Regions from separate parts of the Streptomyces sp. NPDC018045 genome, predicted to be linked through region 3. Evidence: riboswitches for the same ligand, from Rfam matches in the RefSeq annotation. Region 3 holds a riboswitch; each other region holds the start of a gene.
The links. Region 3 has a riboswitch for cobalamin ahead of ACH4EB_RS32085 (cobalamin biosynthesis protein). Riboswitches for the same ligand answer to the same signal wherever they lie in the genome.
Positions count from the first base shown of each region.

Region 1 (5,532 bases), on a different contig from region 3:
TGTCCCGCACCAGCGCCAGCAGTTCGAGCTGCTGGGCGATGTCGAGGTGGTTCGTCGGCTCGTCCAGCACCAGCACCCGCGGCTCCTGGGCCAGCGCGCGGGCGATCAGGACGCGCTGCTTCTCCCCGCCGGACAGGCTCAGGAACGAGCGCTCGGCCAGGTGGGCCGCGCCGGTCCGTACCAGCGCCCGCTCGCACACCCGGAGGTCCGCCGCGCTCGGCCGCCCGGACCCGCGCTGGTGCGGCAGCCGCCCCATCGCGACGACCTCGGCGGCCGTGAACCCGAACTCGGTCGCCGACTCCTGGGGCAGCGCGGCCAGGTGCCGGGCCCCTTCGCGTACGCCCATGGTGTGCAGGTCGGTGCCGTCCAGCCGCACCGTCCCGGCGGCCGGGCGCAGCGCGCGGTAGGCGCAGCGCAGCAGGGTGGACTTGCCGCTGCCGTTGGGCCCGACCAGCCCGACGACCCGGCCGCTGTCCGCGCGCAGGGTGATGTCGTGCACGAGCCGGGCACCGGCCACGTCCACGGACACCGCGTCGATGTCGACCCGCATCAGACCCCGCCCCCGAACGTGTAGCCGCGGCGCCGCATCAGGAGGACGAAGGCCGGTACGCCGATCACGGCGGTGATCACCCCGACCGGCAGTTCGACGGGCGCCAGCAGCACCCGGGACAGGACGTCCACCCACACCATCAGCACCGCGCCCAGCAGCGGAGCCACCGCCAGCACCCGGCGGTGCCCGGCGCCCACCAGCATCCGGGTCACATGCGGCACCATCAGCCCGACGAAGCCGATCGCCCCGCTGACCGCGACCACCGCGCCGGTGACGGCCGCCGTGACCGCGAACAGTTCCCGCCGCAGCCGTCCGGGGTCCACGCCGAGCGCGGCGGCCGACTCGTCGCCCATGGCGAGCGCGTTCAGGCGGCCCGCGGAGAGCATCAGGTACAGCAGCGCGCCGGCCACCGCCGCCGCGGCGACGGGCAGTGAGCCCCAGCCCGCCCCGCTGAGGCTGCCGAGCAGCCACATCATGGCGGAGCGCGCCGCCTCGCCCCGGTCGGCGGCGAAGACCATCAGGGTGGAGAGTGCGGAGAAGCCGTAGTACATCGCGGAGCCGGTCAGCACCAGCCGCAGCGGCGTCAGGCCGTGCGCGCTGCGGGCCGCCGCGTACACCAGCGCCATGGCCAGCAGCGCCGAGCCGAAGGCGGCCGTGGACAGCGCCCAGACGCCGAGCGCCGCCAGCGAGCCGAAGAGCAGGACGGCGTTGGCACCGACCGCCGCGCCGGAGGAGATGCCGAGTACGAAGGGATCGGCGAGGGCATTGCGCACCAGGGCCTGGACGGCCACGCCGATGGCGGACAGCCCCGCGCCGACGACGGCGGCCAGGAGCGCGCGCGGGAAGCGCAGCTCCCACACGATGGTGTACGCGGAGACCTCGTCGGAGGTGATGGTGCCGCCGCTCAGCCCGGAGCCGAGGTGGCGCAGCACCTCATCCCACCCGATGCCGGCGGCGCCGAGGCCGACGCCGCACACCAGCGAGGCGAGCAGGACGACGGCGAGCCCGGCGACCAGCGGCCCGGTGGGCACCGGCGAGCCGGTACGCGGCCGGGCGCCGGCGGGGTCCGCGCCGTGGGCGGGATCTGCGGTACGGGCGGAGGCGGCCAAGAGGACGTACGCCTTCGGCTCGGGCCGTGTCCGTACGGTCAGGGGCCGGCGCGTGGCGCGAGGCCGGCGGCGGTGTCCCCTCGCAGTCCACGGCGAGTTGTCAGGAACGGGCGCCCCCGCGGGTGATCGGGCTGGCGGAACGGACGTTCCGCACACCGTTGCGGGTCAGCGCCGGACTCTCACCGGACTTCCCCCGCGGGGCGCTCTGCGACTGTGTGTGCTGTCTTGCGTGTGCTGTCTGACGTGCAGGCCGTCTACTTGAAGAAGGCGATGCCGTCGTCCGGCAGGTCCTTGAGGTCCTTGGCCCACTCGCTGGGGTCGACGACCTTCTTCAGGTGGGCCGACATGTACGGGCGCAGCGGCACCTCGGGGGTGGCCTTCTCGCCGACCCACATCAGGTCGCTGTTCACGTACCCGTACAGGCGCTTGCCGCCGGTGTACGGGCCGGAGGCGGCGGTGCGCGCCACGGCGTCGGTCGCCAGGTCGATCTGCGGCTTCTGGTCGGCCAGCTCGCCGTACCAGACCTCCGCGACACCGCCGTCGCGGATCATCACGATCTCGACCTTGCGGTCCTTGTCGATGCGCCAGTAGCCGGACTCGGTCTCCAGCGGTGCGACCTTCTTGCCCTCGGCGTCGAGCACCCAACTGTGCGAGGTGTATTCGAGGAAGTCACGCCCGTCGTGGGTGAAGGTGACCTCTTGGCCGAAGTTGCACTTCTCGGTACCGGGGAAGTCCGCGACGCCCGCGCCCTCCCAGTTGCCGAGCAGGAAGGCGAGGGGCACGAGGGCCGGGTTCAGGTCGGACGGGATCTCGATCATCAGCTCAGGCGATCTGTATCGGGGAAAAGGTGGTAGGGGCGCGCGAAGCGCTCGTACCCGGGGTGCGGGCGGCGGGCGGGAGTCAGCGCTGGCCCTGGTACAGCTTCTTCCAGGTCAGCCCGGCGAAGGCGACGACGCCGACGGCGACCAGGACGAGCAGGGTGGTGAAGACTGCCTCAAGCACGAGCGCGCTCCTCGGACGGAGTGAGGTGTTACGGACCGGAAGCGAGTCTAGTCGGCATGGCCGGTGGCGGCGCTGTGAGGTCGGTCCCGCCGGGTGACCGGCGGCGTGGGCCGCGGTTCTAGAGTGACCGTATGGCCAAGAAGCTGGTGATCAAGGTGACGGCGGGGTCGGACGCCCCCGAGCGGTGCTCGCAGGCGTTCACGGTGGCGGCGGTGGCCGTGGCCAGCGGGGTGCACGTCTCCCTGTGGCTGACCGGGGAGTCGGTGTGGTTCGCGCTGCCGGGGCGCGCGGCGGAGTTCGAGCTGCCGCACGCGGCGCCGCTGCCGGACCTGATCGACGGGATCGTGTCGGGCGGCGGCACCATCACCGTGTGCACCCAGTGCGCGGCCCGCCGGGACATCGACGAGAAGGACCTCATCGAGTGCGCCCGGATCGCCGGAGCGCAGGTCTTCGTGAGCGAGATCATGCCGGACGGCGTGCAGGCGCTCGTCTACTGAGGGCGGCTGAGGGCGGCGGGCCGGAGGACGGCTCAGCGGCGGCCGGAGCCGGGGCCGTGGTCGTCCAGCTCGCGCCACCACCGGTCCGACTCGGGGTCGCCCGACTCGTCCCACCAGCGCTCACCCGGCTCCCGCCGGTTGCCGATGATCGCCGCGAACGGCGGGATGACCATGGCGACCACGCACATCGCCACGGCCGCCGGTACGGACCACAGCCGTACGACGCCCCACGCCAGCACGAACAGGGCGATGCACACGCCCATCAGGACGAAGTACCGGCGGTGCCGGCGCTGCGCGGGCGGACGCTGGTGCGCGGACATGGTTCCACCGTAGATCCGGCCGCCGCGGCTGGGAAGCGCGGCGGGCCGCACCCCTTGCGAAGGCGTCCAAACCCCTGGGGCGCGGCCCGGCGGCCGTACGTGCGTACGTGGTGTCAGACGGCGATGGCGACCTCCGCGAGGCCACCGTGCTGCGCGACGACGGTGCGGTCCGCGGTCGCGCCCGGGACCAGGGCGCGCAGCGTCCAGGTGCCCTCGGCCGCGTAGAAGCGGAACTGCCCGGTCGCCGAGGTGGGGACCTCGGCGGTGAACTCGCCGGTGCTGTCCAGCAGGCGCACGTAACCGGTGACGGGCTGGCCGTCGCGGGTCACGCTGCCCTGGATCGTGGTCTCGCCCGGCTTGATGGCCGAAGCGTCCGGGCCGCCGGCCTTGGCTCCACACATGGGGGTACTTCCTTGGTGGTTGAGGGGTACGGGAGGGAGGCGGTGCGGCGGTGCGCTACTTGGCGGCGCCGAGCTCGATCGGCACGCCGACCAGCGAGCCGTACTCGGTCCAGGAGCCGTCGTAGTTCTTGACGTTGCTCTGGCCGAGCAGCTCGTGCAGCACGAACCAGGTGAGCGCCGAGCGCTCGCCGATGCGGCAGTAGGCGATGGTGTCCTTCGTCAGGTCCACGTTCTCGGCCTCGTAGAGGGCCTTGAGCTCGTCGTCCGACTTGAAGGTGCCGTCGTCGTTGGCGTTCTTCGACCACGGGATGTTGCGGGCGCTCGGCACGTGGCCGGGGCGCTGCGACTGTTCCTGCGGCAGGTGTGCCGGGGCGAGCAGCTTGCCGCTGAACTCGTCGGGGGAGCGCACGTCGACCAGGTTCAGGCTGCCGATCGCGGCGACGACGTCGTCCCGGAAGGCGCGGATGGAGGTGTCCTGGGCCTTCGCCTTGTAGTCGGTCCTGGCGCGGTTCGGCACCTGCGAGCCGTCGACCAGGTCGCGCGAGTCCAGCTCCCACTTCTTGCGGCCGCCGTCGAGCAGCTTGACGCTGTCGTGGCCGTAGAGCTTGAAGTACCAGTACGCGTACGCGGCGAACCAGTTGTTGTTGCCGCCGTAGAGCACGACGGTGTCGTCGTTGGCGATGCCCTTCTCGGAGAGCAGCTTCTCGAAGCCCGCCTGGTCGACGAAGTCGCGGCGCACCGGGTCCTGGAGGTCCTTCTGCCAGTCGATGCGGACGGCGTTCTTGATGTGGTTCTTGTCGTAGGCCGAGGTGTCCTCGTCGACCTCGACGAGGACCACCTTCGGGTCGTCGATGTGGGCCTCGGCCCAGTCGGCGTCCACCAGGACGTCGCTACGGCTCATGTTGTTCTCCTCCGGGGCAGTTGCGGGGCACGCGTACGCCGATGCGCGCTGCGGCGAGGGGCGCGGCGCTGCGTGGGAAGTGGCAGGGACGGCCTGGGTGGGCCGGGCGGGGACGGGGAAAGACGGGGAAAGACGAGGAAAGAGGCCGTCCGTCAGACAGTGCGACAGAGCATGGCGGCGACGCGGCACAGGTCGACTGCCCGCCGCTTCGTGAGATTCGCCTGTCCCCGCGGACGGGAACCGCTCAGAGAGCTCCGCATGCGACCGATCGTAGGGAGGGACGGTGGGACGTGTCACCGGCGTGTCGGATGGTGAGACGTGCGAGTCCGCATGGCGGTACGCGGAGTAAGAGAGGTGGCGCGCGGGGTGACCCGCCGGGGCCGTGCGGCGGAGTGGGTCTGATGTGCGGGACGGGGCGTCTCAGTGCTCGGACGCCGCCCGATTCATGGCGTTCCGTACCGTCGGCGGCCGGCCGGGGGTGGGGGGTGCCCCGGCCGGGCACCGGTGGCGGGGTCAGCCCTGGAGCTTGACGTTCGTGCCGCTGGCCGAGATCGAGATGCCGTCGCGCGTCGAGACGACCTTGTCCAGCTTCAGGCCGCCGGGCAGCCGGTTCAGCTTCCACTCGTGGTCGGTCTGCGCGCGGATCTGGTCACGGCAGGCCGAGAGCTGGGCGCACAGGGCCGGGAGCTTGTCGGCGCGCAGCCGGACGGTGTCGCCGTTCACGACGCTCACCGTGCCGGTGACCTCCAGCG
Region 1 is NZ_JBIRFL010000007.1:305,869-311,400, reverse strand. It holds gene ACH4EB_RS19775 (ABC transporter ATP-binding protein) at 1-550, opposite strand, end outside; gene ACH4EB_RS19770 (FecCD family ABC transporter permease) at 550-1,659, opposite strand; cobalamin riboswitch at 1,759-1,890, opposite strand; gene ACH4EB_RS19765 (FABP family protein) at 1,914-2,477, opposite strand; gene ACH4EB_RS19760 (DsrE family protein) at 2,793-3,158, shown strand; gene ACH4EB_RS19755 (DUF3099 domain-containing protein) at 3,191-3,478, opposite strand; gene ACH4EB_RS19750 (DUF1416 domain-containing protein) at 3,592-3,879, opposite strand; gene ACH4EB_RS19745 (sulfurtransferase) at 3,935-4,780, opposite strand; gene ACH4EB_RS19740 (putative leader peptide) at 4,933-5,040, opposite strand; gene ACH4EB_RS19735 (DUF2993 domain-containing protein) at 5,294-5,532, opposite strand, start outside.
Region 1: it holds a riboswitch for cobalamin, as region 3 does, so the genes downstream of both, ACH4EB_RS19770 (FecCD family ABC transporter permease) here and ACH4EB_RS32085 (cobalamin biosynthesis protein) in region 3, are expected to answer to the same signal.

Region 2 (5,532 bases), on a different contig from region 3:
ACCGCCCTGTGGCTGCTGCAACTGCCCGTCGCGGTGCTGCTTCTGCTCCGGCTGCTGCGTCCCGCGCGCCGGGCCGAGCGCCTGGGTGCGCCCGGGCGGCAGGCGGAGGTCCCGCCGCTGCGCTGGACGGCCCGGGCGGTGGGCCGGGTCGCTGCCGCCGCCGTGATCGCCGGGCTGCTGGCCGTGGTCCTCTCCGGCCACGACGGCGGGCGGCCCCGGCCGGACGGGCCGCCCGTGACCGCCCCGGCCACTCAGATACCGGAGTGATCCGGTATCGCGACGGCCGGCCGGTCGTGTTCCCCGGGCAGGAACGACACCTGCGGCGCGCCCGTCCGCGCGTTGACGGCGACCTCGGCCGTCACGCCGTACACCTCCGCCAGCAGCTCCTCGGTCAGCACCTCGACGGGCGGCCCTGACGCCGTCACCGCCCCCTCGCGCAGGACGTACAGGCGGTCGCAGTAGTACGCGGCGAGGTTCAGGTCGTGCAGGGCCACCAGGACCGTGGCGGGCAGCCTGCGCAGGGCCCCGAGCACCGTCAACTGGTGCCGTACGTCCAGATGGTTGGTCGGCTCGTCGAGGACCAGCAGGGAGGGCCGCTGGGCCAGGGCGCGGGCGATGAGCACCCGCTGGCGCTCGCCGCCGGAGAGATGGTCGAAGGACCGGTCCGCCAGCGCGGCGGCGTCCACCGACTCCAGGGCCCACGTCACCAGGGCGGCGTCCTCGGCGCTGTCCCCGTCGAGCAGCCGCTTGTGCGGTGTGCGGCCCATCGCGACGACCTCGCGCACGGTCAGGTCGAAGTCGGCGCCCGCCTCCTGCACCACGGCGGCCACCGTGCGGGCCAGCCGCCGTACCGGCAGTGACCAGGCGTCCGCGCCGTCCACGCGGACGTGTCCCGCGTCGGGCCGCAGCACCCGGTAGACGGCGCGCAGCAGACTCGACTTGCCGCTGCCGTTGGGTCCGACCAGGCCGACCACCTCGCCGGGCCGGGCGGTCAGGGAGACGTCCCGCACCAGATGGTGTGCTCCGGCGGTGAGCGTGACGCCGTCAACGGTCAGTTCGGTCGCGCTCATGCCACTCCTCGGCGCACGGTACGGCGGGCGTCGCGGCGCATCAGCCACAGGAAGAACGGTCCGCCGCACAGCGCGGTCAGCACCCCGACGGGGATCTCCATCGGCGCGGCGACCGTCCGTGCCGCGATGTCGGCCCAGATCAGGAACACCGCACCGGCCAGTGCGGCCGCGGGCAGCACCCGGCGGTGGTCGCCGCCCACGAACAGCCGCACGATGTGCGGCAGCATCAGGCCGACGAAGCCGATCGGCCCGGCCGCGGCCACCAGGACGCCGGTGACGAGCGAGAGGAGGACGAACATCCGGGCCCGGAACCGCGCCACGTCCAGCCCCATCGTCGTGGCGGACTCCTCACCCGCGAGCAGCAGGTTGAGCGACCGGGCCTGGACCAGGAGGACGGCGATGCCCAGTAGCAGCGCCGTGCCCGGCAGCCAGAGCGTGCCCCACTGCACGCCACCGAGGCCGCCGAGGGTCCAGGCGAGGACCGCCCGGGCCTCGTTGCCCCGGTCGGAGGTCAGCAGCAGGACGTCCATGACCGCCGTGAGCACGGCCGCCATCGCCACGCCCGACAGCACCAGCCGTACGGAGGTGATGCGGCCGCCGGCGCGGGCCGTCGTGTAGACGAGCAGCAGGGTCAGCAGCGCGCCGGCGAAGGCGGCGGCCGACAGCGACAGCGGGCCGAACAGGCTCACCCCGAAGACGATCACCATGACGGCGCCCAGGGACGCGCCCGAGGAGACGCCGAGCAGATACGGCTCCGCCAACGGATTGCGTACCAGGGCCTGCATGGCGGTACCGATCACCGCGAGCCCCGCGCCCGTCACCGCACCGAGGATCACCCGCGGCGCCCGCACGTTCAGCACGATGGTCTCGCGCGCCTCGGACCACCCCGGCTCCGACCAATCGGCGCCCAGCGCGTGGGTCACGATGCCCCACACCTCGCCCGGCGGCACGTGCACCGACCCGATCGCCATGCCCGCCGTCGCGGAGACCAGCAGGAGCACGGTGAGGACGACGAGGGTGATGACGAGCGAACGGCGGCGCGGCCTCGGCTCGGGCCGACGGTCACGTACGGCCGCCGCCTCGGCGGTGGCGGTCACCGGAACCTCTCGGGGTGCAGCGCGCGGGCCAGTTCCGCCACCGCGTACGGTGGCCGCACTCCGACGAGGGTGGCGGTCAGCGGCAGGACGACGAACCGCTGGTTCCTCACCGCGGGCACGTCGGCGAGCGAGGGCTGCGACAGCAGGAACTTCTTCTTCTGCTCGACGCTGCCGGCCCCCGTGTAGTCGTAGATCGCGATGACCTCGGGCTTCCGGTCGACGACCTGCTCCCAGGACGCGTCACCGAAGACCTTGTCCAGGTCCGCGAAGACGTTCCGGCCGCCCGCGAGTTGGATGATCTCGGTGCCGAGGCTCTTGCCGCCGGCGGTGAAAGCCGCCTTGTCGCCGCTGTCGTACACGAAGACCGGTACGGCGGGGGCGCCCTTGACCGCCTCGGTGGTCCGGTCCACCCGTGCCCGGAGGCCGGCGACCAGCTTGTCGGCCCGCTCCCGTACCCCGAAGATGCTGCCGATGGTGCGGATCTCGTCGTACGTGTCCCGGATGGACACCTGCTTCTTCCCGCAGTACTCGCGGTTGAGGTAGGTGTCGATGCCGGCGTCGGCGAAAGCCTTGCGCGAGCGGCCCTCGTTCTCGGCGAACGCGCTGGCGTAACCGCCGTAGACGAAGTCCGGATCGGCTTCGAGGACGGTCTCGAAGGACGGCTCCTTCTTCGCCAGCCGCGGGATGGCCGCGTAGTCCGCGCGCAGTTCCGGCAGGACGGCGGAGTCGGGGAAGGCGGTGCCGATCATCCGGTCGCGGAGCCCCAGCGCCAGCATCAGCTCGGCGGGGTGCTGGTGGATGGTGAGCACCCGGGAGGGCGGTTTCTTGTAAGTGGTACGGATGCCGCAGTTGTCGATGGTGACCGGGAAACCTTTCGCCGCCGAGGCCGCGGGCCGCGCGCCGCCCGCGGTGTCCCGCGCCGTGCCGCAGCCGGTCAGCAGTACGGCGGAGAGGGCCACGGCCAGTGCCGCGGCGCGTCGCGTCCGGCGCAGCCGGGCGGAGGGGGGAGAGAAGGGGGGACAGGGCGTGCCGTCGTACACGTAAAGCCTCCTGCGGAGTCCGCGCTCCTCGGAACGGGCCCGCGACAGGCCAGTGTCCTGACTCCCGGATCGACGTTCCCCCGGCCTTCCCGCGCCGCGCGCAGTGGCCTGTCGCAGGGGTGCACTCCCCGGTCACAGTGGCGGGACCGTGCCGGAATCGCACCGGCTTCCTGACTCCCGTCGCGGTGATGACCAGGTGATATTACGGTTGGCCGGGCTCGGGGCAAAGGGCGCGCGACGGACTCCGCGCGCCCTCCGCCTGGGAAAGGCGCCCCGGTCACGCCCCGCGAGCCGCCCGGAGTACCAGCCGCTCGGCGTCCTGGTCGTACGGACGGCCGTCGAAGCCACCGAAGATCTCGATGTCCTCGAAGCCGGCTTCCTCGGCCATCCGCCGCAGCTCCACGGCGCTGTAGACGAACCACACCAGGCTCGTACGCGTCACCCGGTCGCCCCGTACGAGCACCCAGTCGCTGCGCAGCCGCGCCCAGTCGTCCAGCACCGTGTCGGTCTGCACCAGCAGGTCGTCGCCGCGCCGCACGACTTTGGGCGGGGTGACCTTGCGGGCCAGCAGTTCCTTTCCGGCCAGGTCCAGGAGCAGCGTGCCGCCGGGGACCAGGCAGGTGTGCAGGGTGCGCAGCACGCGGGCGTTGTCGGCCGGGTCGTCGAAGTAGCCAAACGACGTGAACATGTTGAGGACCACGTCGAAGGCACCGGGCTCACAGAACTCCCGCATGTCGGCCTGTACGTACCGGGCCGTGACCCCGGCGTCGGCGGACCGCTTGCGGGCGCGGTCCAGCATGGCCGGGCTGCGGTCGACGCCCGTCACGCCTAAGCCCCTGCGGGCGAGCGGAACGGTGAACACCCCCGGCCCGCAGCACAGGTCCAGCACCCGGGCGCCGGTCGGGAAGGACAGCAGGGGAGAGGTGGTGAGCAGCTCCTCGGCCTGGGCATGGCGCTGGTCGGAGAAGAGGAAGTCGTGGAACTCGGTCCAGAAGTCATCGTCCTGGAATCCGCCCGTGTGCGTCATCGGGAACCAGTGGTCCTTCCGTGAGGTCGTCGTGAACAGTGGGAGCGGGGGGAGGGGCGCTCCGTCCGCGCCGCAGCGCGAGCAGGAGCGGTGGCAGCAGGACGCACTGGGCCGCGGCGAAGAGCCAGAACCAGCCCGGGTGCCCGGCGCGTTCGCCGAAGCCGTAGAGCTGCCCGCCCAGGACGCCGCTGGCACCGGCCCCCAGCCCCGCGGCGAGCCGCTGCTGCCCGAAGACCACGGCATCCGAACGCGGACTGCGGCGCAGGGCCTCCAGGTCGTTCTTCAGGAAGAGCACGATGTCGCCGAGCGTGATCAGGACGCCGCCCGCCAGCAGGGCGGTCCGCGTCCCCGACGCCAGCACCGCCATCCCGGCGGCCAGCCCCGCGAATCCGACCGCCAGGGCGACGGGGTAGCTCATCCGCCGGATGCCGTCCGAGGCGAGCGGCTGGACGACGATGACCAGGACGAAGCAGGTCAGGAGCACGAGGCTGTAGAACTCGCTGGAGGCCCGCGCCACGGCGTACACGGCGAGGTAGTGCTGGAAGTGGAAGTACAGGTAGAACGCCAGGCCGTTGGCGACGAAGGGGAGGACGGCGATCCCGGCCAGCAGCCCCTGGCCGGCCGCGGGAACGTGGACGCGGCGCTCCTCCTCCCGCCCCACGGCCGGCAGCCGTGCGTGTCCCACGGCGACCACGGCGAACAGCGCCGTCACCACGGCGAACAGCGGGCCGGGGGACGACAGCACGAACGGGCCCGCGACGACCGGCCCCACGGCCATCCCCGCGTTGAGCGCCGCGTTGCCCGCGGAAAGGAACCCCGGCCTGCGCTCCTCGGCCACACCGTGCACCAGGTACGCCTTGTTGGCCGGCAGGTACAGCGCGGCGCCACAGCAGGTCAGGATCAGCGCCCCCACCGCCATCGGGGGCCAGCGCAGCGCCGCCAGGAACGCCGCGAAGCCCGCCGTGCGCACCACCAGCGCCCAGACCATCGTGCGCCGCAGCCCCACCCGGTCGGCGAGCGCCCCTCCGAGGACCCCGCCCGAGAACTGCACGAGGGACGCGGCGGCCAGCACCACACCGACCGCCCCGAGCCCCATCCCCAGCCGCTCGTGCAGGAAGACCGACATGAACGGCAGGACCATGAAGCTGCCGAGCGGAATCAGGAAGGAGCTGAGCAGCAGGAAGCGCAGCGGCCCGGTCAGGGTGGACAGTGTGGCGCGCAACCCGCGGCCGCCGCCGTCGCGTTCAGCCACCGGAGGCCCGGTGCGCCGCTGTGACCGCCGTACCCGCAGGGGCCGC
Region 2 is NZ_JBIRFL010000029.1:26,343-31,874, reverse strand. It holds gene ACH4EB_RS33805 (ferric reductase-like transmembrane domain-containing protein) at 1-267, shown strand, start outside; gene ACH4EB_RS33800 (ABC transporter ATP-binding protein) at 252-1,070, opposite strand; gene ACH4EB_RS33795 (FecCD family ABC transporter permease) at 1,067-2,167, opposite strand; gene ACH4EB_RS33790 (ABC transporter substrate-binding protein) at 2,164-3,207, opposite strand; cobalamin riboswitch at 3,237-3,419, opposite strand; gene ACH4EB_RS33785 (class I SAM-dependent methyltransferase) at 3,485-4,234, opposite strand; gene ACH4EB_RS33780 (MFS transporter) at 4,203-5,486, opposite strand; gene ACH4EB_RS33775 (ATP-grasp domain-containing protein) at 5,479-5,532, opposite strand, start outside.
Region 2: it holds a riboswitch for cobalamin, as region 3 does, so the genes downstream of both, ACH4EB_RS33790 (ABC transporter substrate-binding protein) here and ACH4EB_RS32085 (cobalamin biosynthesis protein) in region 3, are expected to answer to the same signal.

Region 3 (5,532 bases):
TCCAGCAACTGCGGCCGCAGCTCGCCCTCTTCGGGGTTCATGGTGCCGACGAGCAGGAAGCGCGCCGCGTGCCGTACGGAGACGCCCTCGCGCTCCACGTAGGAGGCGCCCATGGCGGCGGCGTCGAGCAGCAGGTCGACGAGGTGGTCGTGGAGGAGGTTGACCTCGTCGACGTACAGGATGCCGCGGTGCGCGTCCGCCAGCAGGCCCGGCTCGAACGCCTTCACGCCCTCCGACAGGGCCCGCTCGATGTCCAGCGCCCCGACGAGGCGGTCCTCGGAGGCGCCGACGGGGAGCTCGACCATGCGGGCCGGGCGCTCCTCCGCGCCGACCGCCTCGTGCGGGCCGTCCGGGCACGCCGGGTCCGGCGCGGCGGGGTCGCAGGAGAAGCGGCAGCCGGTGACCACGGGGACGTCCGGCATCAGCGCCGTCAGGCCCCGTACGATCGTCGACTTCGCGGTGCCCTTCTCGCCGCGGACCAGCACCCCGCCGATGGCCGGCGAGATGGCGTTGAGCAGCAGGCTCAGCCGCATGTCGGACATGCCGACGACCGCGGTGAACGGATAAGGGACCGATGCCATCAGGGAGTACCCCCTTCGAGGGACGTGCGGTGTGCGGGTGGGGCGGTGGCCGCGTCGGCTGCCGCCGGAGCGCGGAACGACGGCTGCGGTATCGGCGGCGCCCCCGGCGGCACGAACGGCAGCCCCGTCGGCACCCCGTCCTCGATGAGCCGCAGCAGCGCCTCCATGTCCGCGTGCTCCTCGATCAGGTCGCCGAGCCGGTCGAGCTGCTCCTCGCGCAGCGCGGCGAAGCTGGTGTCCGGCGCGGGGACGAACGCCCGGCCCGCGTCGGCGGCGACCCGACGCAGGAACGCCCGCCGGAAGCCGTCGCTCTCCAGGGAGCCGTGCCAGTGGGTGCCCCAGACCGCCCCGGACCGGCAGCCGTCCAGGAAGGGCTCGCCGCCGGAGACCTCGGCCACGCCGTGGTGGATCTCGTATCCCTCGACCGGCTCGCCCAGCGCCTCGCCGGACGGCCGGGCCAGGGTCTTGTCGGCCGCGAACCGCACGCGTACGGGCAGCAGGCCCAGCCCGTCCACCGTCCCGGCCTTCGACTCGACCTCGTCCTCGATGCGTTCGCCCAGCATCTGGAAGCCGCCGCAGATGCCGAGCACCGGACGGCCTTCCGCCGCGCGCCGCCGCACCGCGTCCGCGATGCCGCGCTCGCGCAGCCACCGGATCGCCCGGACGGTGCCGCGGGTGCCGGGCAGCACGACGAGGTCGGCGTCGGCCAGTTCCTCGGCGCGGTCCACGAAGCGCACCACGACACCCGGTTCGGCGGCGAGCGCGTCCACGTCCGTGAAGTTCGACATCAACGGTACGGCGGCCACCGCGACCCGCAGCACGTCGGCGCCGTGCGGCGGCGCGACGACGCTCTCGCGGACCGCGCCGCGCAGCGACACCCTCAGGCCGTCCTCCTCGTCGATGCCCAGGCCGTGCGCGAACGGCAGCACCCCGAGCGTCGGCCGCCCGGTCAGCTCCTTCAGCATGTCCAGGCCCGGCTCCAGCAGCGTCACATCGCCCCGGAACTTGTTGACGAGATAGCCCGCGACCAGCGCCTGGTCCTCCGGGGACAGCAGCGCCGTGGTGCCGAAGAACGAGGCGAACACCCCGCCCCGGTCGATGTCGCCGACCACCACGGCCGGTATCCGCGCGGCCCGAGCGATGCCCATGTTCACGATGTCGCTGCGCCGCAGGTTGATCTCCGCCGGGCTGCCCGCGCCCTCGCAGATCACCGCGTCATGCGTACGCCGCAGTTCCTGGAGGCAGTCCGTGACCGTACCGAGCAACTGTTCCTGACGCCCCGCGTGGTAGCCGCGCGCGCTCAGCTCGCCCACCGGCTTGCCCATCAGCACGACCTGGCTGCTGCGGTCACCGCCCGGCTTCAGCAGCACCGGGTTCATCAGGGCGCTCGGCTCGACGCGCGCCGCGGCGGCCTGCATGGCCTGCGCCCGCCCGATCTCCGCGCCCTCGCGCGTCACGAACGAGTTCAGCGACATGTTCTGCGCCTTGAAGGGCGCCACCTTCACGCCCTTGCGGGCCAGCCAGCGGCAGATGCCCGCCGTCACCACGCTCTTGCCCGCGTCGGACGTGGTGCCCGCCACCAGCAGCCCCCCGCCGAGCGGTGCTTGACCCGGTCCGTTCACGTGGCACTCCTCGCCGTCCGCACTGCTGCTCACTTGGCCCTCCCGGCCGTACGGGCCCGCCGTACCGCCCCGGCCGCGAGCCGGCCCGCGACCGTGGCCGTCAGCGCCAGCGCGCTGACCCGGCGCGACAGCCGCACGGCCCGTTCGATGTCCGGGACCGCGACGGGGCGCCCGGTGCCGCCGTTGAGCACCGGGCGGTGCTCGACCCGGCCGCCGTACGCCAGCGTGCCGCCCAGCCGTACGCCCAGCGCCCCGGCGAACGCCGCCTCCACCGGGCCTGCGTTGGGGCTCGGGTGGGACGGGCCGTCCTGCCGCCAGGCGCGCCACGCGCCCCGCCGGTCCGGCCCCGCCAGCACCGCCAGCGCGGCGGACAGCCGGGAGCCGGGAAAGCCGGCCACGTCGTCGAGCCGCGCCGCGGCCCAGCCGAAGCGGCGGTAGCGCGGCGACCTGTGCCCCACCATCGCGTCCAGCGTGTTGACCGCGCGGAAGGCCAGCAGCCCCGGCACACCGGCGGCCGCGCCCCACACCAGGGCGCCGACCACCGCGTCCGAGGTGTTCTCGGCGACGGACTCGACCACCGCGCGCGCCATCTGCTGCCCGTCCAGGGCCTGCGGGTCGCGCCCGCACAGGTGCGGCAGCCGCTCGCGCGCCACGTCCAGGTCGCCCGCCGCGAGCGCACCGCCGACGGCCCGCGCCTCGCGGCCCAGCGAGGTGCCGCCCAGCACCGCCCAGGTGGCGGCGGCGGTCAGCGCGACGGAGGCCGGGAAGGCGGCGGGGGAGCGGCGCACGGCGCGCTCCAGCAGCGCCGCACCGGCGGCGGTACCGCCCGCGAGCAGCGCGGTGTGCAGGGCGCCGGGCCCGCGGTGGTCGCGCCACAGACGGCGTTCCACGGCGGCCGCGGCCCGCCCGAAGGCGGCCACGGGGTGGCCGCGCCGGGGGTCGCCCACGGCCAGGTCGCCGAGGAAACCGAGGGCCGCGCCGCACGCGTAGCCGGCGTGTTCGGCACGCATCGGATCAGACCGCCGTCGCGCCTCGGAGGGGCAGTACGGGCGTACGTCCAGGGGCTCTCGAACTGCGGCCGGGCATGGCGGTAGGTCCTCACTCAGGGTCCGCGCCCTGGTTCGACGGGTACGGCGACGAGAGTCTCCTGGCTCCCCGGATCGGCACTTCCCCCGGCCTTCCAGTCCGTACGGGAACCTGCGTCGCGGGACGCGGACCGTGGCCCTTGGTGGAGGGGCGCTCCCCGGTGACAGTGGCGGGACCGCGCCGGATTCTCACCGGACTTCCTCATCTGTCGCCGAATGGCTCCGGCAGTCCACCACGCTCCGCGAAGCCCGTCAACTCACGCTTGACCTGGGGGCGGAGCCGTGGCAGGGCCTGTGGGCAAGGACACAGACGGCGCGGTGCCCGGACACGGCGACGGGGCGCCCGGTGGACGCGGCGGGTACCGCGGTCACCGGACGCCCCGGGGGCCGTGCCGTGGCCGGCTCTCAGGTCGCGACGATCAGGTAGATCCCGTACGCCACGGCCGCCGCGCACAGCGCGAAGCAGACGTACGCACCGGTCCGCGCCGCGCCGCCGGGGGCGTCGGGCCCGTCGGCGGTCACCGGCGTGCCCTCCTGCCGCGGTTTGCGCGACGTGCCGACGATGCCGAGGGTGAACAGGCCCACGATCCCGACCGTCACGAACAGCGTGACGCCGAAGACCTGGCCGAGCGCTGCCCAGTCGATGTTCATTGCGTTCTCGTTCCTTCGTGGAAGCGGGGGAGGCCGTGGAAGCGGCGGGAGCCGGGCGGCCTGGTCAGCCGGCGGCCGAGCCGGCCTTGGCGCGGCGCTGGGCACGCGTCTCGTGCGGGTGGACGGTGACCGGATCGGCGATCACCGGGTCGGCGCCGACCGGGTCCGCGAGCGGCGCCTCGGCCATCGCGGGCGCCGGGATCGTGGTGACGGCCGTGGCGGGCCCGGTCACGACCGGACCGGCGGGCGGCGGCGAGACGGCCTGCAGGGCGGTGGTGACGACGCCCGCGGGCTCCGCTGCCGGGCCCTCGTTGACGTTGCTGTGGTCCACCGGCTTGCGCCGGGAGAGCGCCCAGATCACGCCGCAGACGGCGAGCGCCAGGACGGCGACGGTCGCGATGCCCCAGTCGCCCTGGTCCGCCAGGAGCGCGGCGCCCGCCGCGACCAGCCCGGCGGCCGGCAGCGTCAGGACCCAGGCGGCGGCCATCCGGCCCGCCGTGGACCAGCGCACCACGCCGCCCTTGCGGCCCAGCCCCGAGCCCATGACCGAGCCGGAGCAGACCTGGGTGGTGGAGAGCGCGAAGCCGAGGTGGGAGGAGGCCAGGATGGTGGCCGCGGCACCGGTCTGGGCGGCGAAGCCCTGCGGCGGCTGGATGTCGGTGATGCCCTTGCCCATCGTGCGGATGATCCGCCAGCCGCCCAGGTACGTGCCGAGCGCGATGGCCAGGCCGGCCGAGGCGATGACCCACAGCGGCGGGTCGGCGTGCGGGGCGACGACGCCGCCGGTGATCAGCGCGAGGGTGATCACGCCCATCGTCTTCTGGGCGTCGTTGGTGCCGTGGGCGAGGGAGACCAGCGCGGCCGAGGCGATCTGCCCGGCGCGGTAGCCCTTGGCGGTGTCCTCCTCGGCGCGGCCGCGGGCCAGCCGGTAGGTCAGCCGGGTCGCGGCCATCGAGGCCAGACCGGCCACGATCGGGGCGGCGACCGCCGGGACGAGGACCTTCATGACCACGGCGCCGCCGTGCACGCCGCTCGTGCCGACGGACACCAGGGTCGCGCCGATCAGACCGCCGAAGAGGGCGTGCGAGGAGCTGGAGGGGAGTCCGGCCAGCCAGGTGACCAGGTTCCAGATGATGGCGCCGACCAGCCCGGCGAAGATCACCTCTGGTCTGATGCCGGCGGCCTCGTCGATGATCCCGCCGGAGATGGTCTTGGCGACCTCCACGGACAAGAACGCGCCGAGCAGGTTGAGGACCGCCGACATCGCCACCGCCGCCTTGGGCGCCAGTGCCCCGGTGGAAATGGTGGTGGCCATGGCGTTGGCCGTGTCGTGGAAGCCGTTCGTAAAGTCGAACACCAAGGCCGTGACGATCACGATCCCGATGAGAAGCGTGATGTGTTCCATTCACCCAGGCAATCAGTTCGATGGTCAGTAACGCTCGGGACCGTACGGACGACGGGTGAACGGAAGGTGAACTGGGGCGGGCGCCGCAGTGACGCCCCCGCAGGGGTGGCGCGGAGGCGCCCGTGCCGCCACCCGGGCCCCACGCGTACCGGCGCGGGAACCCCGTCCGCCCCCTCGGCACCAGCGCG
Region 3 is NZ_JBIRFL010000024.1:60,515-66,046, reverse strand. It holds gene ACH4EB_RS32095 (putative cobaltochelatase) at 1-581, opposite strand, end outside; gene ACH4EB_RS32090 (cobyric acid synthase) at 581-2,203, opposite strand; gene ACH4EB_RS32085 (cobalamin biosynthesis protein) at 2,233-3,213, opposite strand; cobalamin riboswitch at 3,344-3,494, opposite strand; gene ACH4EB_RS32080 (hypothetical protein) at 3,694-3,939, opposite strand; gene ACH4EB_RS32075 (inorganic phosphate transporter) at 4,004-5,344, opposite strand.

Region 4 (5,532 bases), on a different contig from region 3:
ATTCTTCCCGAAGGGCATCGGCGGCACGCTGATGACCTTGCAGATCGTGATGTTCGCCTTCCTGGCGGTCGAACTCGTCGGCGTCACCGCGGGCGAGGCCACCAACCCGAAGAAGGTCCTGCCGAAGGCCATCAACACCGTGCCGTGGCGGATCGGCCTCTTCTACATCGGCGCGCTCATCATCATCCTGTCCGTCGTGAGCTGGACCGTCTTCAAGCCGGGCGTGAGCCCCTTCGTCGCGGCCTTCCAGCAGATCGGCCTGCCGGCCGGCGCGGCCATCGTCAACTTCGTCGTGCTGACCGCGGCGCTGTCCTCGGCCAACTCCGGCATGTACTCCACCGGCCGGATGCTGCGCGACCTCGCGCTCAACGGCCAGGGGCCCAAGCTGTTCACCCGCCTCAGCAAGAACGGCCTGCCGACCTGGGGCACCGGCGTCTCCGTCGCGATGATGCTGTTCGGCGTGGGGATCAACTACCAGTGGCCGGGCAAGGCCTTCGACCTGGTCGTCTCCTTCGCGACGATCTCCGGTATGTGGGCCTGGATCATGATCCTGCTGTCGCAGCTCCGGTTCCGGGCCAAGGCCGACCGCGGTGAGCTGCCGCAGTCCGAGTTCAAGGCGCCCGGCGCCCCGTACACCTCGATCTTCGCGCTGGCCTTCATCGGCATGGTGATCGTGATGATGGGCGTGGACCCGGACGCCCGCGTCTCGCTGTACGCGGCGCCGTTCTGGGCGCTGGTCCTGGGCGTCAGCTACCTGGTGCTCAAGTCCCGCAACCCGGAGATGTTCGCCAGGCCGGCCGCTCCCGCCGTGGGGGCGGCGGCGGCCGGCAAGAGCGGCGACCAGGACTGAGAACGGCCCCTTCCGGGGCGGACTTTCCGTGCCTGTCCAGCATGCGGGCCGGTGCGTACCAACCTTCGGTACGCACCGGCCCGCCTGCTTATTCTTGGGCCCATGCTGACCCTTACCAAGGCTCTGTACGACCAGATCGTGGACCACGCCCGCAAGGACCATCCCGACGAGGCCTGCGGCATGGTCGCGGGTCCGGAGGGCAGCGGCCGCCCCGAGCGGTTCATCCCGATGCTCAACGCCGCCCGCTCGCCCACCTTCTACGAGTTCGACTCCTCGGACCTGCTGAAGCTCTACCGCGAGCTGGACGACCGGGACGAGGAGCCGGTGATCATCTACCACTCGCACACCGCCACCGAGGCGTACCCGTCCCGTACGGACATCTCCTACGCCAACGAGCCCGGCGCCCACTACGTCCTGGTCTCCACGGCCGACACCGACGACGCCGGACCGTTCCAGTTCCGCTCGTTCCGGATCGTGGACGGCGTGGTCACGGAAGAAGACGTCGAGGTCGTCGACGCCTACTGAGCACCGCGGCGGCGGACGCCGCCCGCGCACCTGACACACTGTGCCGCATCACCTCGGGCGGCAGGACCCAGGAACCCGGTGCGAATCCGGGACGGTCCCGCCACTGTGACCAGGCCGCATGCCTGGAAGCCAGGAACTGACCTGCCGCCCTCAGCACACCGACCAGGGGACGCGGATCCCCCGGAGGAGGCACGGCCATGGCCAGATCCAGGTCCCGCGGCGCGCTGCGCGCGCTCACGGCGGCGGCGCTCCTGCTGCCGCTCGCCGCCTGCGGCACCGACGGCGACGGGAAGGCGCCCGGCGGGGCCACGGCGAAGACGGCCGGCTTCCCGTACACCGTCGAGAACTGCGGCGTACGCACCACCTTCGAGGCACCGCCCGAGCGCGTGGTGACCATGAACCAGCACACCACCGAGATCATGCTCGCCCTCGGCCTCAAGGACCGGCTGGCCGGCACCGCCTACCTCGACGACAAGGTGCTGCCGCAGTACGAGAAGGACTACCGGAGCGTCAAGGTCCTCGCCAAGGGATACCCCTCCTACGAGACGCTGCTCGGCGCCAACCCCGACTTCGTCTACGGCGGTTACGCCAGCGCCTTCGACAAGGGCGAGGGCCGCGAACGGGCCGCGCTGGAGAAGTCCGGCATCAAGACCCGCCTGAACGTCGAGTACTGCTCCCACGGCAGGACCGGCATTCGGCAGCTCGCCCAGGAGATCCGCGAGGTCGGCGCCACCTTCGGCGTACGCGACCGGGCCGAAGCCCTGGTCAAGAAGGCCGAGACGACGATCGCCGCCACCAAGGACAAGCTGAAGGGGACCGACCCGGCCGCCGTCTTCGTCTACGACAGCGGCGACTCCGCCGTGCACACCGCGGGCGGCCAGGGCATCGGCAACGAGATCATTTCCCTCGCCGGCGGCCGCAACGTCTTCGCGGACCGGGCCAAGACCTGGGCCGACGTGTCCTGGGAGCAGATCGTCGAGCGCAAGCCCGAGATCATCGTGATCTACGACTACGGCGGTATCAGCGTCGCGGCGAAGAAGAAGCGGCTGCTCGACGACCCCGCGCTCCAGGACGTACCGGCCATCAAGAACAAGCGGTTCGCGGTGCTGCCGTTGTCCAGCGCGGTACTCGGCGTACGCGTACCCGACGCCGTCCGGTCGCTGGCCGGACAGCTTCACCCCGACGCCGTCAAGTAGCCCCGGTGACCTGCACGACCGCGGCACCGCCGCGCCGCCTGCGCCACACCCTCGTCCTGACCGTGCTCGCCGCCGCCCTGCTCGCGGCGGGCCTGGCCGGGCTCGTCCTCGGCTCCGTCCGCGTCCCGCCCGGCGACGTGCTGCGCATCCTGACCGGGGACGCGCCCGCCGGCCCGTTCCCGACCATCGTCCTCGACGTACGGCTGCCGCGCGTCCTGCTCGGCGCCGTCGTCGGCGCGGGGCTCGCCGTCATCGGCACCGTCCTACAGGCGCTGGTCCGCAACCCGCTCGCCGACCCGTTCCTGCTCGGCGTCTCCTCCGGGGCCTCGACCGGCGCCGTCATGGTCGTCGTCCTCGGCGTCGGCGGCGGCCTGGCCGGCGCGGTCGCGATGCCGCTGGCCGCCTTCGCCGGATCGCTGGGCGCGCTGGTCGCCGTCTACGCCCTGGCCCGGCGCGGCGGCACCATGACGACCGGACGGCTGGTGCTGGCGGGCGTCGCGGTGCAGTACATCCTCTCCGCGCTGACCAGCCTCGTCCTGGTCACCTCGGCCCGGGCCGAACACCTGCGGTCCCTCATGTTCTGGACGCTGGGCGGCCTCGGCCAGGCCCGCTGGGACACCCTGTGGCTGCCCGCCCTCGTGCTGCTCGCCGGTCTCGCCCTGCTGCTCACCCTCGCCCGGCCGCTCGACCTGCTGCTCGTGGGCGAGGAGGGCGCCACCGTCCTCGGCCTGGACACCGGCCGCTTCCGCGCCGCCGTCTTCGTCCTCGCGTCACTGGTCACCGGCGTACTCGTGGCGGCCAGCGGGTCGATCGGCTTCGTCGGGCTGATGGTGCCGCACGCCGTCCGCATGCTCGTCGGCGCCTCGCACCGCGCCCTGCTGCCGGTCGTCGCGCTGGCGGGCGCGGTCTTCGTCGTCCTCGCCGACCTGCTGGCCCGCACCGTCGCCGGCTCCCAGGAGATCCCCGTCGGGGTGGTCACCGCCCTGGCCGGCGGCCCGTTCTTCCTGTGGCTGCTGCGCCGCACCACCCGTACGGAAGGGATCACCGGATGAGCGGCCGGAGCACGGACACGGACACCCCGGCGGGCGCCGCCCCCGCCGAACTGCGGACCGAGGGCCTGTCGTACGGCGTCGACGGCCGTCATCTCGTCGACGGCGCCGACCTGCACGTCGCCCCGGGCGAGACGGTCGGCCTGGTCGGGCCCAACGGCAGCGGCAAGACCACCCTGCTGCGCTGCGTCTACGGCACCCTGGCCCCCACCCACGGCCGGATCACCCTGGACGGCCGGGACCTGGCCGGGTTCACGGCCAAGGAGCGGGCCCGGCGCGTCGCCACCGTCCCCCAGGACGGCAGCGGCACCTTCGAGCTGACCGTGCGCGAGATCGTCGCCATGGGCCGCTCCCCGCACAAGCGCTTCTGGGAGACCGACTCGGCGGCCGACACCGCCCTCGCCGACCGGGCACTGGCGTGGGTGGGCGTCGCGGAGCTGCGCGACCGTTCCTTCGCCGCGCTCTCGGGCGGCGAACGGCAGCGCGTCCTGGTCGCGCGGGCACTCGTGCAGCAGCCGTCCCTGCTCGTCCTCGACGAGCCGACCAACCACCTCGACATCCGCTACCAGCTCGACGTTCTCGCCCTCGTCGCCGGCCTGGGCACCAGCACCCTGCTCGCACTGCACGACCTCAACCTCGCCGCGTACTACTGCGACCGCCTGTACGTGCTGCGCGCGGGCCGCGTCGTCGCCCAGGGAACGCCGCACGAGGTCCTCACCCCCGACCTGCTGGCCGACGTGTACGGGGTCGCCGCCGAGGTCAGCGCGCACCCGCTGACCGGGGCGCCGACGGTGGTGTACCTGCCGCCGGACGCGAAGGCCCGCACGGCGGGGCGACGGTGAGCGCGTACGAGGGGGCGGCCGCCCGCCGGCCGACCGCCTGTCAGCAGGCCGCCCTCCGGCAGGCCGCCACTCGGCAAGCCGTTCCCGGGGGCACGGAAGGTCCGCACGCCGCGCTCGCCGCACTCGCCGCGCACGGCCCCCGCTACCACCTCGGCCTGGGCGCGCCGCCGCCCGGCGGGACCGGCTGGCTCGCCGCCGACCGGCTGCTCGACCCGTACGGCCCGGAACTGTCCCGCCTGTTGGACACCGAGCACCAGGGCAGCGGCCACCGCACCGCGCACGCCGCCGCCCTCACTCTCATCGCGGTCTACGCGGGCCGGGTGACCGCGGCGGCCGTCCTGCACTGGGCGCTGACCGGCCACGTCCTGGACGTACGGCCCGAGAACGTCCTCCTGCGGCCGGACCCCGGGCACGGCATCGCCGAGGTCCGGCTGCGGACGTTGCGCACCGTGGACGCACCCGGGACGGGCCCGGAAACCGGCACGGGAATGGGCACGGACGGTCTGGGCGGGTTGGATGGGTCGGGCGGGCCGGGCGACGGAACGGGCCCGTATCGTCCGAACGTCACCGTCCGGGCCCTCCAGAACACCGTCCTCACCCGCCACCTGCTGCCCCTGGCCGACGCGCTGCGGGAGCGGACCCACGCCGGGCTGCGGCAGTTGCGCGGGGGAGTGGCCCACGGCTGCGCGACCGCCCTGGGCGCGTCCCGCGCCGACCCGGCGCTGCTGGCCCGCCGTTGGGCCGTCTTCCTGGACGGTGCGCCCGGCGGGCTCGCCGCGCTCGGTGATGTGGTCACCGTCACGCGCCGCGACGGCTCCCCGCGCCTGGTCTACCTCCGCCGGACCTGCTGCCTCTTCTACACGAGCGCCGAAGCCGTGCGCTGTATGAGCTGCTGCCTGACCAGCAGGGACGAGCGGATCGCGGCGTACGGGGCACGCCCCTGAGCCGTACCGCCGCCGACCGCGTCCCACCTGATGTACACCGAGCGTCCGCATCGCAAGACGAGGTTCCAGTCCCCGGACCGGGAATCGATACGATGACCGCATGGTTTCTGACGACGTGAGCGAGAA
Region 4 is NZ_JBIRFL010000008.1:205,170-210,701, reverse strand. It holds gene ACH4EB_RS20895 (amino acid permease) at 1-850, shown strand, start outside; gene ACH4EB_RS20890 (Mov34/MPN/PAD-1 family protein) at 953-1,375, shown strand; cobalamin riboswitch at 1,414-1,535, shown strand; gene ACH4EB_RS20885 (ABC transporter substrate-binding protein) at 1,573-2,571, shown strand; gene ACH4EB_RS20880 (FecCD family ABC transporter permease) at 2,577-3,623, shown strand; gene ACH4EB_RS20875 (ABC transporter ATP-binding protein) at 3,620-4,462, shown strand; gene ACH4EB_RS20870 (hypothetical protein) at 4,459-5,406, shown strand; gene ACH4EB_RS20865 (putative leader peptide) at 5,507-5,532, shown strand, end outside.
Region 4: it holds a riboswitch for cobalamin, as region 3 does, so the genes downstream of both, ACH4EB_RS20885 (ABC transporter substrate-binding protein) here and ACH4EB_RS32085 (cobalamin biosynthesis protein) in region 3, are expected to answer to the same signal.